3 regions of the Rhodococcus sp. NPDC056960 genome follow, and region 1 is predicted to be linked to each of the others. Evidence: riboswitches for the same ligand, from Rfam matches in the RefSeq annotation. Region 1 holds a riboswitch; each other region holds the start of a gene.
The links. Region 1 has a riboswitch for glycine ahead of cycA (D-serine/D-alanine/glycine transporter). Riboswitches for the same ligand answer to the same signal wherever they lie in the genome.

Region 2: it holds a riboswitch for glycine, as region 1 does, so the genes downstream of both, gcvP (aminomethyl-transferring glycine dehydrogenase) here and cycA (D-serine/D-alanine/glycine transporter) in region 1, are expected to answer to the same signal.
Region 3: it holds a riboswitch for glycine, as region 1 does, so the genes downstream of both, gcvP (aminomethyl-transferring glycine dehydrogenase) here and cycA (D-serine/D-alanine/glycine transporter) in region 1, are expected to answer to the same signal.

What each region holds. Positions count from the first base shown of each region.
Region 1 covers NZ_JBHURF010000020.1:160,240-165,747, reverse strand. Annotated here, with positions in the region: gene ACFTWF_RS29405 (CaiB/BaiF CoA transferase family protein) at 1-918, shown strand, start outside; gene ACFTWF_RS29400 (carboxyl transferase domain-containing protein) at 918-2,426, shown strand; gene cycA (D-serine/D-alanine/glycine transporter) at 2,468-3,958, opposite strand; glycine riboswitch at 4,114-4,218, opposite strand; gene ACFTWF_RS29390 (L-serine ammonia-lyase) at 4,289-5,508, opposite strand, start outside.
Region 2 covers NZ_JBHURF010000027.1:76,218-81,725, forward strand. Annotated here, with positions in the region: gene gcvT (glycine cleavage system aminomethyltransferase GcvT) at 1-427, opposite strand, end outside; partial or broken gene gcvP (aminomethyl-transferring glycine dehydrogenase) at 424-3,262, opposite strand; glycine riboswitch at 3,434-3,527, opposite strand; gene ACFTWF_RS34520 (hypothetical protein) at 3,743-3,898, shown strand; gene ACFTWF_RS34525 (Tm-1-like ATP-binding domain-containing protein) at 3,972-5,336, shown strand; gene iolM (scyllo-inosose 3-dehydrogenase) at 5,449-5,508, shown strand, end outside.
Region 3 covers NZ_JBHURF010000046.1:2,317-7,824, reverse strand. Annotated here, with positions in the region: gene ACFTWF_RS41830 (bifunctional nuclease family protein) at 28-501, shown strand; gene ACFTWF_RS41825 (MerR family transcriptional regulator) at 785-1,405, shown strand; glycine riboswitch at 1,475-1,596, shown strand; gene gcvP (aminomethyl-transferring glycine dehydrogenase) at 1,772-4,624, shown strand; gene ACFTWF_RS41815 (metallophosphoesterase) at 4,670-5,508, opposite strand, start outside.

The DNA of each region.
Region 1 (5,508 bases):
ACCCTCGAGTCCCTGGTCCGGCGCGCGGACGTCCTCATGGAGAACTTTCGCACCGGTGTCCTCGACCGCCTGGGATTCACCACCGAGCGCCTCGCGGAACTGAACCCCCGCCTGGTGATCCTGTCCATCAGCGGTTTCGGTCACGACGGACCCGAAGGCGGACGCGCCGGCTACGACCAGATCGCCCAGGGCGAGGCCGGGCTGATGTCGCTGACCGGACCGAATCCCGACGACGTCCAGCGCGTCGGCGTCCCCATCGCGGATCTGCTGGCCGGCATGTACGGGGCGTTCGGCGTCGTCGCCGCCCTGCAGGAACGCGAACGCACCGGACGGGGCCGCGTGGTGCGCACGTCGTTGCTGGCCAGCGTCGTCGGCGTGCACGCCTTCCAAGGGACGAAGTGGACCGTCGCCGGCGAGGTCGGCGAGGCGCAGGGCAACCACCATCCGTCCATCTCCCCGTACGGCCTCTTCCGCACCGCCGACGGCGCCGTGCAGATCTCGGTCGGCAGCGAGGGGCTGTGGAAGCGGTTTTGCGCCGGCTTCCATCTCGACCCCGACGCCCCCGGCATGGCCACCAACCCCGAACGCGTCGAAAACCACAAGCAGGTCCTGGAACTGGTCGAGGACGCGTTCGGCGCATACACCAGCGACGAACTTCTCATCGAACTCGACCGCATCGGGGTTCCTGCCGGGCGGGTCCGGACGATCTCCGAGGTCTACGAATGGGAGCAGACCAAGTCGCAGGGATTGCTCGTCGACGTCGACCACCGCACGCTCGGCACCATCACCCTGCCCGGCCCGCCGCTGCGGTTCTTCGACTCGGACGGCACCGAGGTCACCGAGACTCGGCACACCGCTCCGCCCGTCCTCGGCGCGGACACCGACACCGTGATGTCGTGGCTGAAGGAATGCAGCTGATGGCACGCCTGACTGCACCCGAACTGCTCGACCTCGTCGCCGACACCGGAACCTGGGAGTCGTGGGACACCGCCCCCATCCCCGTCGCGGCGGATTCCGAGTACGCCGACGAACTGCTGCGCGCACAGCAGAAGACCGGCCTGGACGAGGCGGTTCTGACCGGGACGGCCACCATCCGCGGCCGTCGCACCGCAATCCTGATCTGTGAGTTCGGCTTTCTCGGCGGTTCCATCGGGGTGGCCGCGGGCGAGCGTCTGGTCGCCGCGATACGCCGCGCCACCCGTGAGGGCCTCCCACTCCTCGCCCTCCCCACGTCGGGCGGGACGAGGATGCAGGAAGGGACCACCGCGTTCCTGCAGATGGTCAAGATCACGGCGGCGGTGATCCGGCACAAGGAAGCGCACCTGCCCTACCTCGTTTATCTCCGGAATCCCACGACCGGCGGCGTATTCGCGTCCTGGGGGTCGCTGGGCCACGTCACGATCGCGGAGCCCGGAGCGCTCGTCGGATTCCTCGGACCGCGGGTGTTCGAGGCGCTGTACGACTCGCCGTTCCCGGCCGATGTCCAGACCGCCGAGAACCTGCATGCGCACGGACTCATCGACGCGGTGCGGCCGCCGGACCAGCTCGCCGAGATCGTCGACCGGGCGCTGCGCATCATCACCTCCGGTCGCGGTGGCCGGCCGTCGCTCGCCGATGTGCCCGTGCGCGAGACCTTGCCGGACGTCCCCGCGTGGGAGTCGGTGGTCGCCTCGCGCCGCGAGGACCGGCCCGGAGTGCGCGACGTCATGTTCCACTCCGCCTCGGATGTTCTTCCGCTCAACGGAACCGGGCAGGGGGAGAACGACCCGGGTCTGATCCTCGCCCTCGTCCGGTTCGGTGACATGCCCTGCGTCCTGCTCGGTCAGGACCGTCGCGGGCAGACCACGCGGTCGCCGCTCGGCCCGGCCGCCCTGCGGGAAGCACGCCGGGGAATGCGGCTGGCGGCGGAATTGAACCTGCCACTGGTGACGGTCATCGACACCGCGGGAGCGGCGTTGTCGAAGGAGGCCGAGGAAGGCGGGCTCGCCGGCGAGATCGCACGCTGCATCGCCGACATGGTCTCCCTCAACGTTCCCACGATCTCCCTGCTGCTCGGGCAGGGCACCGGCGGCGGCGCACTCGCGTTGATCCCGGCCGACCGGGTACTCGCGGCCCGGCACGGCTGGCTCTCACCCCTGCCGCCCGAAGGGGCGAGCGCGATTCTGCACCACGACATCGCGCACGCGCCGGAGATGGCTGCCCGGCAGGGGATCCGGTCGTCCGATCTCCTCACGAGCGGCATCGTGGACGAGGTGATTCCCGAATATCCCGACGCGGCAGAGGAATCCGCGGCATTCTGTACGCGCGTCGGCGCGGTGCTCCACCGCGAGTTGTCGCTGCTCGACGCGACGGACACCGCCCAGCGACTCTCCGAACGTGCGGAGCGATTCGACCGGATCGGTCTGTTGCAACCCGCACCTGCATGATCACGGTGCCGGGATCCCGATCGGATCCCGGCACCGTGTGCCTACTCGTGGTGCGTCGCGGCGATCTCCGCGCGGAACGCCGCTTCGCGGGCCTGGTGCCCGGGGCGGCGCCGGAGGATCGACCATGCCACGCCGAGGATCGCGAACCACACCGGAGTCACCAGCAACGCATGCAGGGTGTCGTCCTTCTGGGTGAGCGCCCAGATCAGGAAGCCGAAGAAGGCGAGCACGACGTAACACATCACGACGCCGCCGGGCATCCGGAACGTCGATGCCGCGTGCAGATGCGGGCGACGCTTGCGGTACACCACGTAGCTGATCAGAATGATCGACCAGACGAACATGAAGAGCAGCGCGGAGATCGTCGTCACCAGGGTGAACGCGGCGATGATCGAGTTTCCGGCCGCGACCATCGCGACGCCGGCCAGAAGGAAGACACCCGACAGCATCAGGGCATTCGCCGGGACGTGGCGCCGGGTCAGTGTGCCGAACCGCGTCGGGGCGTCACCCTCCTGCGCCAGGCCGTAGACCATCCGCGAGGTGGAGTAGATGCCGGAATTCGCGGACGATGCGGCGGACGTCAGCACCACGAAGTTGATGACGGAGGCGGCGATGCCCAGACCCGCCAGGGTGAACATGGTGACGAACGGACTCTTGTCCGGGAGGATGTCACGCCACGGCGTGACGGAGATGATGACGACGAGTGCCACCACGTAGAACAACATGACGCGCACGGGGATGGAGTTGATCGCGCGGGGAAGATTCTTCTCCGGATCCTTGGCCTCCGCCGCTGTCGTGCCGACGAGTTCGATACCGACGAAGGCGAACGTCGCGATCTGGAACCCGGCAACGAAACCCATCGGGCCGGTGGGGAAGAGACCGCCGTCGTTCCACAGGTTCGAGAAACCGGCGACGGCACCGTCGGGTGACGTGAAGTGGGTGAAGATCATCACGAGTCCGACGACGATCAGGCCGCCGATAGCGAGGATCTTGATCAGGGCGAACCAGAACTCGGTTTCACCGAAAGCCTTGACCGTGGGCAGGTTCAGCGCGATCAACAGTACGACCGCGCCGAGAGCGGGGATCCACAGCGGGAGATCGTGCCACCAGTACGTGACATAGCCGGCGATGGCGATGATGTCGGCGATGCCGGTGACGATCCAGCAGAACCAGTACGTCCATCCAGTGAAGAATCCCGCCCACGGCCCGAGCAGGTCCCCGGCGAAATCGGAGAAGGACTTGTAGCTCAGATTCGAGAGCAGAATCTCGCCCATCGCCCGCATCACGAAGAACAGCATGAAGCCGATGATCATGTAGACGAAGATGACGGACGGGCCGGCGAGTGAAATCGTCTTACCCGAGCCCATGAAGAGACCGGTGCCGATGGCGCCGCCGATGGCGATCAGCTGGATGTGGCGATTGGACAGCTGGCGCGAGAGATGCGCGCCTCCCGAATCGCTGTCCTGTGGAGACGGGCTCGGGTCGGGAGGTGAGGCGACGGAGGCACGGGTCGGATTCGTTCGTTCGGACAAAGGAACTCCGTGTGGTCGTTGACGCGCAAGGCACGCCACGGTGGGTGGGCTGCCTCCCCGCTCTGTCATCGACCTGAGAGTTTCCGCGAGTGACGACCCGCTTGCCCCATCGGTGAGTCGACCCGGAATTGCAGTCGACCGCTTTCCAGAGGTGCCGTGCCGCGGCGGTACAGGTGCCTGAGAGTTTCCCGGGGAGGATTTGCTCCTTCGGCGCCCGCTGATCCAGATGGTGGAGGGCGGAACTCTCCCGCCGCGGCTCAGTGGCTTCTTCCGTTATGTGATCTGCCTCATACCATACCGTGAATAGCGTTCTGCCTCAATAGATGTGCGTCAGCATTCGACGAGATTCACCGACACGTTCACGGCGAGACCCCCGGTGGAGGTCTCCTTGTACTTCGAACTCATGTCGGCGCCGGTGGCCCGCATCGTCTCGATCACCTGATCCAGGCTCACCCGGTGGGTTCCGTCGCCGCGCAGGGCCATCCGGGCGGCGTTGATCGCCTTGCCCGCCGAGATGGCGTTGCGCTCGATGCACGGGATCTGCACCAGACCCCCGATGGGATCACACGTCAGACCCAGACTGTGTTCCATCGCGATCTCCGCCGAGTTCTCCACCTGTTCCGGGCTTCCGCCGAGGATCTCGGCGAGACCGGCGGCGGCCATCGACGCGGCGGACCCCACCTCACCCTGGCAGCCCACCTCGGCCCCGGAGATCGACGCCCGCTCCTTGTACAGGGATCCGACGGCACCGGCCGCAAGCAGGAAGCGCACCGCCGTGTCGTCCGGATCGGACCTTCCGGCGGGGGTGTAGTGCACCGCGTAGTGCAACACCGCCGGGATGATGCCGGCGGCGCCGTTGGTGGGGGCGGTGACGATCCTGCCGCCGGAGGCGTTCTCCTCGTTGACGGCGAGGGCCACCAGGTTCACCCAGTCCTCCGCGAACGCGGGATCACGTTCGGGGTCTTCCACATTCAGCCGCTCGTACCAGCCGCGGGCGCGGCGCCGCACCCGCAGACTGCCGGGCAGGTACCCGTCCCGGCTGATGCCGCGTCGCTGGCACTCGACCATCACGTCGCGAATGTGCAGAAGCCGCGCCCGGATCTCCGACTCGGGTCGGAGAGCCCGTTCGTGTTCGAGCATGACCTCGCTGATCGTGAGACCGTAGTGCTCGGTGAGATCCAGCAATTCGCGCGCCGACCCGAACGACAAGGTGTTCGCGACAGCGCCGACGGACACCTCCGGTTCGTCGTCGGTGACGACGAACCCGCCGCCGATCGAATAGTACGTCTGCGCACGAAGTTCGCGGCCGCCCGCACCGATTGCGGTGAGGGTCATGGCGTTCGGGTGGAAGTCGAGGACGGTCAGCGGATGCAGTACCATCTCGTCTTCCGCGAGCGCGATGTCCACCACGCCGCCGAGACGGATGCGCCTACTCGCCCGCACCGCCTCCAGCCGCGTCTCCATCTCCTCCGTGGCGATGGTCTCCGGTCGGTACCCCTCGAGACCGAGGAGAATCGCGGACATGGTGCCGTGGCCCGCACCGGTGGCCG
Region 2 (5,508 bases), on a different contig from region 1:
CGGTCGTCTGCGAGCGATCGGTGACCGCGACGTCGAATCCGGCGGCGCGCTCGGTCAGCTCGGCGAATACGGTGCCGGCGTTGGACGCGTTTGCGACGACGAGAAACTGGTCGGCGCCGAGCCGGTAGGCGACGAGGTCGTCGATGACGCCGCCGTCGTCGTTGCAGATCAGCGAGTACTTCGCACGGCCCGGCGCCACAGCGGTGAACTCACCGGCCAGGGCATGATCGAGGAACGGGGCCGCATCGGGGCCGGTGACGTCGATCTCGCCCATGTGGGACAGGTCGAAGAGGCCGGTCACCGACCTGACCGCATGATGTTCGGTCAGGTCGCTGTCGTACTTGAGCGGCATCTGCCAACCGGCGAAATCGGTGAAACTTGCTCCGAGGGAACGATGCTCGTTTTCGAGGGGAGTGGCGAAACTCATGCGAGGACTTCTTCTCTCGTATCGGTCGATGAGGGGGCTTCGAAAGCTTCGGGTGCGGGGCACGAGCACACCAGGTTGCGGTCGCCGTGTACTCCGTCGATCCGTCGGACCGGCGGGAAGTATTTGTTCTCGCGCAGCGAGGGCACTGGGAAGGCGGCCTCCTGCCGGGTGTAGGGCAGCGTCCACTCGGTGGTGGTGACCTGGGCGGCGGTGTGCGGGGCCTGTCGCAGCGGGCTCGATTCGAGTGGCCAGGTGCCGTCGGCCACCCGTTGGATCTCGGCGTGGATGCCGATCATGGCGTCGATGAACCGGTCGAGTTCCTCGAGGTTTTCCGATTCGGTGGGTTCGACCATCAGGGTTCCGTTGACCGGGAACGACAGGGTCGGGGCGTGGAAGCCGTAGTCGATCAGCCGCTTGGCCACGTCTTCGGCGGTCACACCGGTCTGCTTGGTCAGGGCCCGCAGATCGAGGATGCATTCGTGTGCGACCAGATTCCCGTCGCCGGTGTAGAGCACCGGGTAATAGGGCGCGAGCGCGCCGGCGAGGTAGTTGGCCGACAGCACTGCGGTTTCGGTGGCCCGGGTGAGTCCGTCCGGTCCCATCAGCGCGATGTAGGCCCAGGATGCCGGCGGAGCCGTAGTTCGCCGCGGAGACCGGGGGGCCGGCGGGATCGGCCGCGAGCGGGTCGGACGGCAGGAAGGGGGCCAGATGCTCTCGCACGGCGACCGGTCCCACACCGGGACCGCCACCACCGTGCGGGATGCAGAAGGTCTTGTGCAGGTTCAGGTGTGAGACGTCGCCACCGAATTCGCCCGGCCGGGCCAGGCCGACCAGTGCATTGAGGTTGGCCCCGTCGATGTATACCTGCCCACCGGCGTCGTGGACGAGTTCACACACGGTGCGGACATCGTTCTCGTAGACACCGTGGGTAGAGGGGTAGGTGAGCATGATGGCGGCGATCTCGCCGCTGTGCCGGGCGATCTTGGCGCGTAGATCGTCGAGGTCGATGTTGCCGTTGGCGGCCGTCGCAACAACCACCACCTGCATGCCGGCGAGCACCGCGGAGGCTGCGTTGGTTCCGTGCGCGGACTGCGGAATCAGGCAGACGGTGCGGTCGGTGTCACCGTTGGCGGTGTGATAGCCGTGGATGGCGAGCAGGCCCGCGAACTCCCCCTGGGAGCCGGCGTTCGGCTGCAGCGAAACCCGGTCGTAGCCGGTGATCTCACTCAGCCACCGTTCGAGGTCATCGGTGAGCTCGCGATAGCCCTCGGTTTGGTCGGCCGGCGCGAAGGGGTGGATACCGGCGAACTCCGGCCAGCTGATCGGCTCCATCTCCACCGCGGAGTTGAGCTTCATGGTGCACGAGCCGAGCGGAATCATCGTCCGGTCCAGGGCGAGGTCCTTGTCGGACAACTTGCGCAGGAATCGCTGCATCGCCGCTTCCGAGCGGTAGCGCCGGAACACCTCGTGCTGGAGGAACGCCGAGGTCCGGGCCAGTGTCGGCGGAAGGTAGGAGGTGTTGACGGGAGCCAGGGCCGCACCGAAGGCCGCCAGGACCCGCTCGACGATCTCGCCGGTGGTGTGCTCGTCGCAGGACACCCCGACGTGGTCGGCGTCGATGTAGCGCAGGTTGATGCCGTCCGCGTTGGCGGCGCGGACGATGACACCGGCCCGGTGCGGGACGTGGGCGACGACGGTATCGAAGAAGTTCGAGTGCAGGGTCTCGATGTCCGCGGCGTGCAGTCCCGCGGTCAGGTGCGCGGCGTGCGAGTGCACCCGCCGGGCAATCGCGCGCAGTCCCTCGGCGCCGTGATAGGCGGCGTACATCGCGGCCACGTTCGCCAGCAGAGCCTGGGCGGTGCAGATGTTGCTGGTCGCCTTGTCGCGGCGGATGTGCTGCTCGCGCGTCTGCAGCGCCAGCCGGTATGCCGGTGTGCCGTCGGCGTCCTTGGACACTCCGACCAACCGGCCCGGCAGCATGCGTTCGAGACCGGTGCGGACGGAGACGAATCCGGCGTGCGGGCCGCCGAAGAACAGCGGAACACCGAACCGTTGGGCCGACCCGACGGCGATGTCCGCCCCCTGCTCACCGGGGGAGGTGACCAGGGTCAGCGCGAGCAGGTCGGTGGCCACCGTGGTCAGGGCGCCCCGCCGGTGCGCCTCGGCGATCGACTCGCTCAGATCCCGCACCCCGCCGGTGACCGACGGATTCTGGTAGACGACGCCGAAGAAGTCACCGTCGGGCAGGCCGCGGTCGAGGTCGGTCACGACCAGCTCGATGCCGACGGCGTCGGCTCGGCCGCGCAGAACGGACAGCGTCTGCGGGAAGCAGCCGGCGTCGACGAGGACTCGGTTCGAGGCGGTCTTGTCGGCGCGGCGCATCAGCAGGACGGCCTCGGCGACGGCGGTGGCCTCGTCGAGGAGCGAGGCACCCGCGACCGGGAGGCTGGTCAGCTCTTCGATGACGGTCTGGAAGGTCAGCAGTGCCTCGAGTCGGCCCTGGGAGATTTCCGGCTGGTACGGGGTGTACGAGGTGTACCAGCCCGGCGCCTCGAGGATGTTGCGACGCAGAACGGCGGGAGTGATGGTGTCGTAATAGCCGAGGCCGATCATCTGCACCCGCGGCCGGTTCTTGCCGGCGATCGTCCGTAGGTCGGCCAGCACCTCCTGTTCCGCGCGGGCGGCAGGCAGGTTCAGCGGTCGCGCGGTCCGGATCTGGGAAGGGACGGCACGCGAGACGAGGGCGTCGAGGGAGTCGTATCCGAGGACCTCGAGCAGTTGCGCGATCTCGGTCTCGGACGGGCCGATGTGCCGGTCTTGGAACGCGGGTGCGATGTCGGGATGGGACACGGAGGACCTCCAATGGTCGGTTCTGCTCGACTCGACGTCGAGCGCAGAGCGCGGCCCTCCCCGATCTGTCCTGTCACCTGAGAGATTATGCACCCCAACAGCATTGGGTCGCTCTTCACGTTCGGTAAGCGTTCGCGACGCTTTCTCCAGAGTTGCCTCTGCGTATCAGTACTGGGCCTGAGAGATTCCCGGGGAGGAACTTGCTCCTACGGCGGCCCCGCCTCGGCAGGGCATCTCCTGACACGCATCGAACGGCATGTGCAGTTGTTGTGCGCCCCGTCACTGTACCCACAATGTTCGGAGTTCCGCACGCCAATTGGTAACAATCGAGAAAATTGTACGGAATTCCGCTCATTTGAGGCGATCTGTTCTTGTGTTCGCGGGTACGGTGCGGCACTCTGGGGAACGAGCGTCGGGCAACCGCCCACGCTGTTCGGCATTCCGATCACAACCCGAGGAATCGCCATGGCAGTGACCAGCGACGGCCGCAAACGTCTGCGTCTCGAGGTCCGCAACGCTCAGGCGCGCACGACGAACCTGAAGTACGCCCCGGTGACCGGCCTCAGTCTCCAGCGTCCGGATCGAGCGGATTTCCGATCGAAACCCCGAACAAGACATTAGTTCGTTCGGAATGCCGATCAAAAATTGCCAAACACTCTTGATTTGTTCGGCAGACACGTCTAACGTTCTTCTCATGACAAGCGCAAGGCGGCCCGGCGCCGCGAGGAGCGAAGCGGCTCCGACCGTCGTGGTCATCGGCACTTTCGACACCAAGGCCGCTGAACTCGGAGCCCTCAGTGATGAGATCGAGCGGCTCGGTGGGATCGCCATCATGCTCGACACATCGGCTCGGACGGCGCAGCGTCCCTCGGACGCGGTGATCGGCACTCGCCGCTTCATCGACCAGGCAACGGTCGCCGCCGCGGCGGGAAGTTCGATCGCCGCGATCAGTGAACTACCGCGCGGTGAGGCCGTCAGTGCCCTGCGGTCGGGAGTCAGTCGCCTCCTGAGCACGATGGTCGCCGAAGTCGAGATCGACGGCGCGGTGTGCATGGGAGGGGCCGGGACGCACATCGCCGGCCCTGCCCTGCAGCACCTGCCCTTCGGCTTTCCCAAACTCATCGTCTCGCCGCTGGCCTCGGGAAACAGGACCTTCGACCCCTACGTCGGAATCAGCGACATCGCCGTTCTGCACTCGGTCGCCGACATCATCGGCATCAACTCGGTGACCAGCGAGATCTACCGATCGGCCGCCGGCTACATCGTCGGTGCCGCGGCCGCCGCCGCGCCCGCCGCGCCGACCGTCAGTGCCGGTCAGCGTCCGACCACCGTGGCGGTGTCGATGAACGGCAACACCACACCCGCTCTCGAGCGGGCCCAGAAACACCTCGAAGACAAAGGCTTCGGCTTCGTCGCCTTCCACGCCAACGGCACCGGTGGCCGGGCACTCGAGAACGCTGTCCAAGCGGGCCAGGTCGATGCGGTCATCGATTTCACGACCACGGAACTGAGCGGCCACCTCATCGGCGGCCTGATGGATCCCGGTCCCCACCGGATGGAGGCGGCCGGCAAGGCCGGACTCCCTCAGGTGCTCGTTCCGGGCTGCGTCGACTTCATCACTTGCGGCAAGCTGGCCGACACCCAACGACAATTTCCGGGACGCACCTACTTCGGGCACAACCCCGAACTCACGCTGGTGCGGCTCACCACATCCGAAATGATGAGGGTAGCAGAGACATTCGCGGCAAAGGCCAACAACAGTGTCGGTCCGACCCGGGTGTACGTCCCCACCGCGGGCTTGTCGGTGCCCAACGCGCCGGGCCAGGTCTTCTGGGACCCGGAAGCCGACCGCGCCTTCACCACGGTGCTCGAATCGCGCCTCGAGCCATCCATCGAACTGACCAAACTCGACGTCCACATCAACGATCCCGCCTTCATCGACCACATACTTGCAGATTTCGTTCCTCTGCTCGACAGCCGTGCCCATCACGCACTGCCCGCCGCCCTGGCGGAGGCATCCATCCCCACCCCCACAGGAGGTAGCTATGCCCATCGGTAAGGATGCCGTCGTTACCTCGTTCGGCCACAACATCTTCCAACACAAGAACCCCACCGCCTGATAGCCGCATACTCAACCATCCGCGAGTGAACACGATCGATCGGAGGCACCGATGAAAGCAGTAGTTCTCGAAGCCGAGTGGGCCCCGCGTGCATCTGCACGCATCTCGGAC
Region 3 (5,508 bases), on a different contig from region 1:
GACCATTGCAGGGTGGAGGCAGACGCGATGAGCGAAATGCACGTGATCGGAGTTCGTGTCGAACAGCCTCAGAGTCAGCCTGTTCTGCTGTTGCGTGAAACCGACGGCGAGCGGTACCTCCCCATCTGGATCGGTCAGACCGAGGCCACCGCGATCGCGCTCGAACAGCAGGGGGTCGAGCCGGCGCGCCCGCTGACCCACGACCTGATCAAGAACCTGATCGAAGCCTTCGGACGCACCCTGAAGGAGGTTCGCATCGTCGACCTCCGCGAGGGTACGTTCTACGCCGACCTCGTGTTCGACCAGAACACCCGGGTCTCTGCCCGGCCGTCCGATTCCATCGCCATCGCACTGCGGATCGGCGTGCCGATCTTCGCGGAGGAGGCGGTCCTCACCGAGGCCGGTCTGGTCATGCCGGACGAGCGCGAAGACGAGGTCGAGAAATTCAAAGAATTCCTCGAGTCCGTGTCGCCGGACGATTTCAAGGCCACTGACGGCTAGCTTCCACCCTGCGGACGAGCCTCGGCGCGCAGTATCCGTTGAGGTTCTTCCGGCGCGTTGCGTTGACCCGGTCTCCTCGGAGTCATAGCGTTCAGTGCAGTGATTTTCTGCCCTGCAGATTGCATCGGGCGTACGCTGAGTAGGTTCAGGGTACGGACTTGCTCGATGTCACTGGTGGCGTTCACGCCGCGCGATGTGCTGCGGTTCGCCGCGGACACTGGCGACGCGCGTCACAGGCGCACTGATCGTCGGGTTCAGTGCAACATGCGAGAGGGAGTAGTCAGTGGGAGATCGGCCGCAGGAGAATGCGCTGAATCTTGCGCCCGGCGACGTCGTTGCCGAGCCCGAGTTCAGCTCCGAAGAGATCCAGCCGGGCCTCTTCCCCGACGATTCCGTGCCCGACGACCTCGTCGGATACCGCGTCCCCATCGCCTGCCAGATCGCGGGAATCACGTACCGCCAGCTCGATTACTGGGCGCGCACATCCCTCGTGGTGCCGTCCATTCGCGGCGCAGCGGGTTCGGGAAGCCAGCGGCTGTACTCGTTCAAAGACATCCTCGTTCTCAAGATCGTCAAGCGTCTGCTCGACACCGGAATATCCTTGCAGAACATTCGCGTGGCCGTCGACCACCTCCGGAAGCGCGGAGTACGGGACTTGGCGAAGATCACACTCTTCTCGGACGGGACCACCGTCTACGAGTGCACGTCCGCCGAAGAGGTCGTCGATCTGCTGCAGGGCGGGCAGGGTGTGTTCGGCATCGCGGTCAGCGGTGCGATGCGCGAACTGACCGGCACCATCGCCGATTTCCCGGCCGAGCGGGCCGACGGCGGCGCGAGTGAGCAGAGCCCGGAGGACGAACTCGCGTCGCGGCGCAAGAACCGCGCGAGCCGCAAGACGGGGTAGGTCACATCCGTCCGGGCGCGGCGCTGCCTGCGCCGCCATCGCCAGCGGTGACATAGACTGGCGGTGCGTCGACGCCGTGCGGGAGAGTTCCGGGCACTGCATGCACAGAAACAGTGTGTGCGGGAGTTCGGGCGCCGAAGGAGCAACACCTCCCCGTCAATCTCTCAGGCAGACAGGACCGTGCGGGCTCCGACGTCTCTGGAAAGCGGTGGGAGCACCCACCCGCCCACGGGGAAAGGGCCGTCGTCGCACGCGAACGACGGTACCGAATCTCTCAGGCGCTCGACGAGAGCAGGCGACAGAGGGGGAGGGACGTTCCGCTGACGCGGGGCGTGTCCTGATCCTCCGAACTGCTTGGGAGTTGTCGTGATCGACGCTGGAAGCCGTACATTCGCCGATCGTCATGTCGGCCCGAACGCTGCGGAACTCGCGCACATTCTCGAACTGGTCGGAGCCGATTCGCTCGACGATCTCGCCGCGAAGGCCGTCCCCGCCGTCATCCTGGACGGTGTCACCGGTGGCATCGCCGACGGTCTCGACGCCCTGCCCACCCCAGTCTCCGAGCACGAAGCGCTCGCCGAACTGTCCGCGCTCGCCGCCCAGAACACCGTGGCGACGTCGATGATCGGTCTCGGCTACTACGACACCCTCACCCCGCCGGTCCTGATCAGGAACATCATCGAGGACCCGGCCTGGTACACCGCCTACACGCCGTACCAGCCCGAGATCAGTCAGGGCCGCCTCGAGGCCCTCCTCAACTTCCAGACGATGGTCGCCGACCTGACCGGCATGGAGGTCGCCAATTCGTCGATGCTCGACGAGGCCACCGCCGCCGCCGAGGCGATGACGTTGCTGCGCCGCGCGAGCAAGAGCAAGTCGCCGCGATTTGTGGTCGACGCGGACCTGTTCCCGCAGACCCTCGCCGTCGTCGAGACCCGCGCCGAGCCGCTGGGCATCGAGATCGTCGTCACCGACCTGTCTGCCGGACTGCCGGACGGCGACTTCTTCGGGGTCCTCGGACAGATGCCAGGGGCGTCCGGCCGCATCGTCGACTACACCGACGTGATCGCCGCCGCCCACGAGCGCGGCGCGCTGGTCGCCGTCGGTGCCGACCTGCTGTCGCTCACCCTCCTCACCCCGCCCGGCGAGATCGGTGCGGACGCCTGCTTCGGCACCACCCAGCGATTCGGTGTCCCGATGGGCTTCGGCGGCCCGCACGCCGGCTACCTCGCCGTGCACACCAAGCACGCGCGGCAACTCCCCGGCCGTCTGGTGGGCGTCTCCGTCGACGCGGACGGCGACAAGGCCTACCGGCTGGCGCTGCAGACCCGCGAGCAGCACATCCGTCGTGAGAAGGCCACGTCGAACATCTGTACCGCCCAGGTGCTGCTGGCGATTCTCGCGGCCATGTACGCCAGCTACCACGGCGCCGAGGGGCTGAAGGCGATCGCGCTGCGCGTCGCGAATACGGCACACTCCCTGGCTGCCGCACTCCGCAAGACCGGGGCCATCGTCGTCCACGAGCACTTCTTCGACACGATTCTCGTGCGGGTCGACGGCCGCGCGTCGGATGTCGTGGTGAAGGCGAAGGACGCCGGCATCAACCTGCGGCTCGTCGACGCCGATCACGTCGCCGTCGCGTGCGACGAGGCCACCACCGCGGAGAACGTCGCCCACGTGCTGGCGGCGTTCGGCGGCGAAGGCGCCGTGGTCGCGGCCACGGGCACGGCGGTGCCGGACGCGCAGCTCCGCGGATCCGACTACCTCCAGCACGAGGCATTCACGCGTTACCGGACCGAGACGGCCATGCTGCGCTACCTGCGGGCGTTGTCCGACAAGGACATTGCGCTCGACCGCAGCATGATCCCGCTCGGCTCGTGCACGATGAAACTCAACGCCACGGCCGAGATGGAAGCGATCACCTGGCCCGCGTTCGCAGGACTGCACCCGTTCGCGCCGACCGGGGACACTCCGGGCATCCTCCGCATCATCAAGGACCTCGAGAACTGGCTCGTGGCCGTCACCGGGTACGACGCGGTGAGTCTGCAGCCGAACGCCGGAAGCCAGGGCGAGTACGCGGGACTGCTCGCGATCCGCAACTACCACCTCAGCCGCGGCGACGACCACCGCGACACCTGCCTCATCCCGTCGAGCGCCCACGGCACGAATGCCGCGTCCGCGGTCATGGCCGGGATGCGCGTCGAGGTCGTCGCCTGCCGCCCGAACGGTGACGTCGATCTGGACGATCTACGGGCAAAGATCGCCGACCACGCGGAGCGTCTCGCGGCGATCATGATCACCTACCCCTCGACGCACGGTGTGTACGAGCACGAGATCGCCGACATCTGCGCCGCCGTCCACGACGCCGGCGGCCAGGTGTATGTCGACGGAGCGAACCTCAACGCCCTCGTGGGGCTGGCCCGTCCCGGCCGGTTCGGCGGCGACGTGAGCCACCTCAATCTGCACAAGACGTTCTGCATCCCGCACGGCGGCGGCGGCCCCGGTGTCGGTCCCATCGGTGTGCGGTCCCACCTCACGCCGTTCCTGCCCGGGCATCCGTTCGCCCCCGAACTCGGCAGCGCCGGACCGATCTCCGCGGCCCCCTACGGCAGCGCGTCGATCCTTCCCATCACGTGGGCGTACATCCGGATGATGGGCGCCGTCGGACTGCGCCGCGCGAGCCTGACCGCCATCGCCTCGGCCAACTACATCGCGCGCCGCCTCGACGAGTACTTCCCCGTCCTCTACACCGGCGAGGGCGGAATGGTGGCCCACGAGTGCATCCTCGACCTCCGGCAGATCACCAAGGACACCGGTGTGACCGTGGACGACGTCGCAAAGCGCCTCGCCGACTACGGTTTCCACGCACCGACCATGAGCTTCCCGGTGGCGGGCACGCTGATGGTGGAGCCCACCGAGAGCGAGAACCTGGAAGAGATCGACGCGTTCTGCGAGGCGATGATCGCGATCCGCGCCGAGATCGATCGCGTGGGCGCGGGGGAGTGGCCGGTGGACGACAACCCGCTGCGCGGCGCTCCGCACACGGCCGGCTGCCTGGCCGCGGAGTGGAACCACCCCTACACCCGGGAGACGGCCGTGTTCCCCCGCGGCAAGGCCCGGCCGAAGGTGTGGCCTGCGGTGCGGCGCATCGACGGCGCACACGGCGACCGTAACCTCGTGTGCTCCTGCCCGCCGATCTCCGCGTTCGAAGGCGCCTGACGCAAGGCGGCCCGTCCCGCTCCGGCGGGGCGGGCACCGCCGAGGTCAGTCCTCGCGCACCAATTCGAGGATCGTGATCTCCGGCGGGGCGCCCACCCGCACGGGTGGACCCCACGCGCCCACCCCACGGGTCGTGTAGAGGTCGGTGTTCCCGATCCGGTCGAGACCCGCCACCGACGGCTGCTGCAGCGGCACCAGATAGCGCAGCGGCCACATCTGGCCGCCGTGCGTGTGCCCCGACAGCTGCAGGTCCACACCGAGATCCGACGCCTCCAGCGCCTGCCGTGGTTCGTGCGCGAGCAGCACGACGAACCTCGACGGATCGCGTCCCGCGAGCGCGGCGGGAAGATCCGGCTCGTACGGCGCCGGCGACGAATAGTCGTGGATGCCCACGATGTCGATGGTGGCGCCGCCGCGGGTGAGCGTCGCGCGTTCGTTGCGCAGCGTCCGGATGCCCAGGCGATCCCACACATCCAGCCACCGGCCACCGTCGTCGGCGTAGAACTCGTGATTGCCGCTGACCCCGAACACCCCCAGCGGGGCGTCGAGGTCGCCGAGCGGTCGGAGGTCGGGCGACACCTTCGCGACGGTGCCGTCGACCAGATCGCCGGCAATCGCAACGAGATCCGGCTTCTCGGAGTTCACCAGATCGACGACACGGCGGGTGAAATCCACTCCCCGCGCCGGGCCCACGTGGAGGTCGGACACGAGCGCCACACGGACACCGTCGAATTCGGCGGGCAGACGCCGCAGCGGCACCCGAACGCGCACGATCCGCGGTCGCGCAGCCTCCGACACCCCGTACCCGGCGACGCCGACGGCACCCACCACGACGGCGGCGGTCGCGATGCGCAGGCCGCGCCGACGCGACAGATCGACCTGTT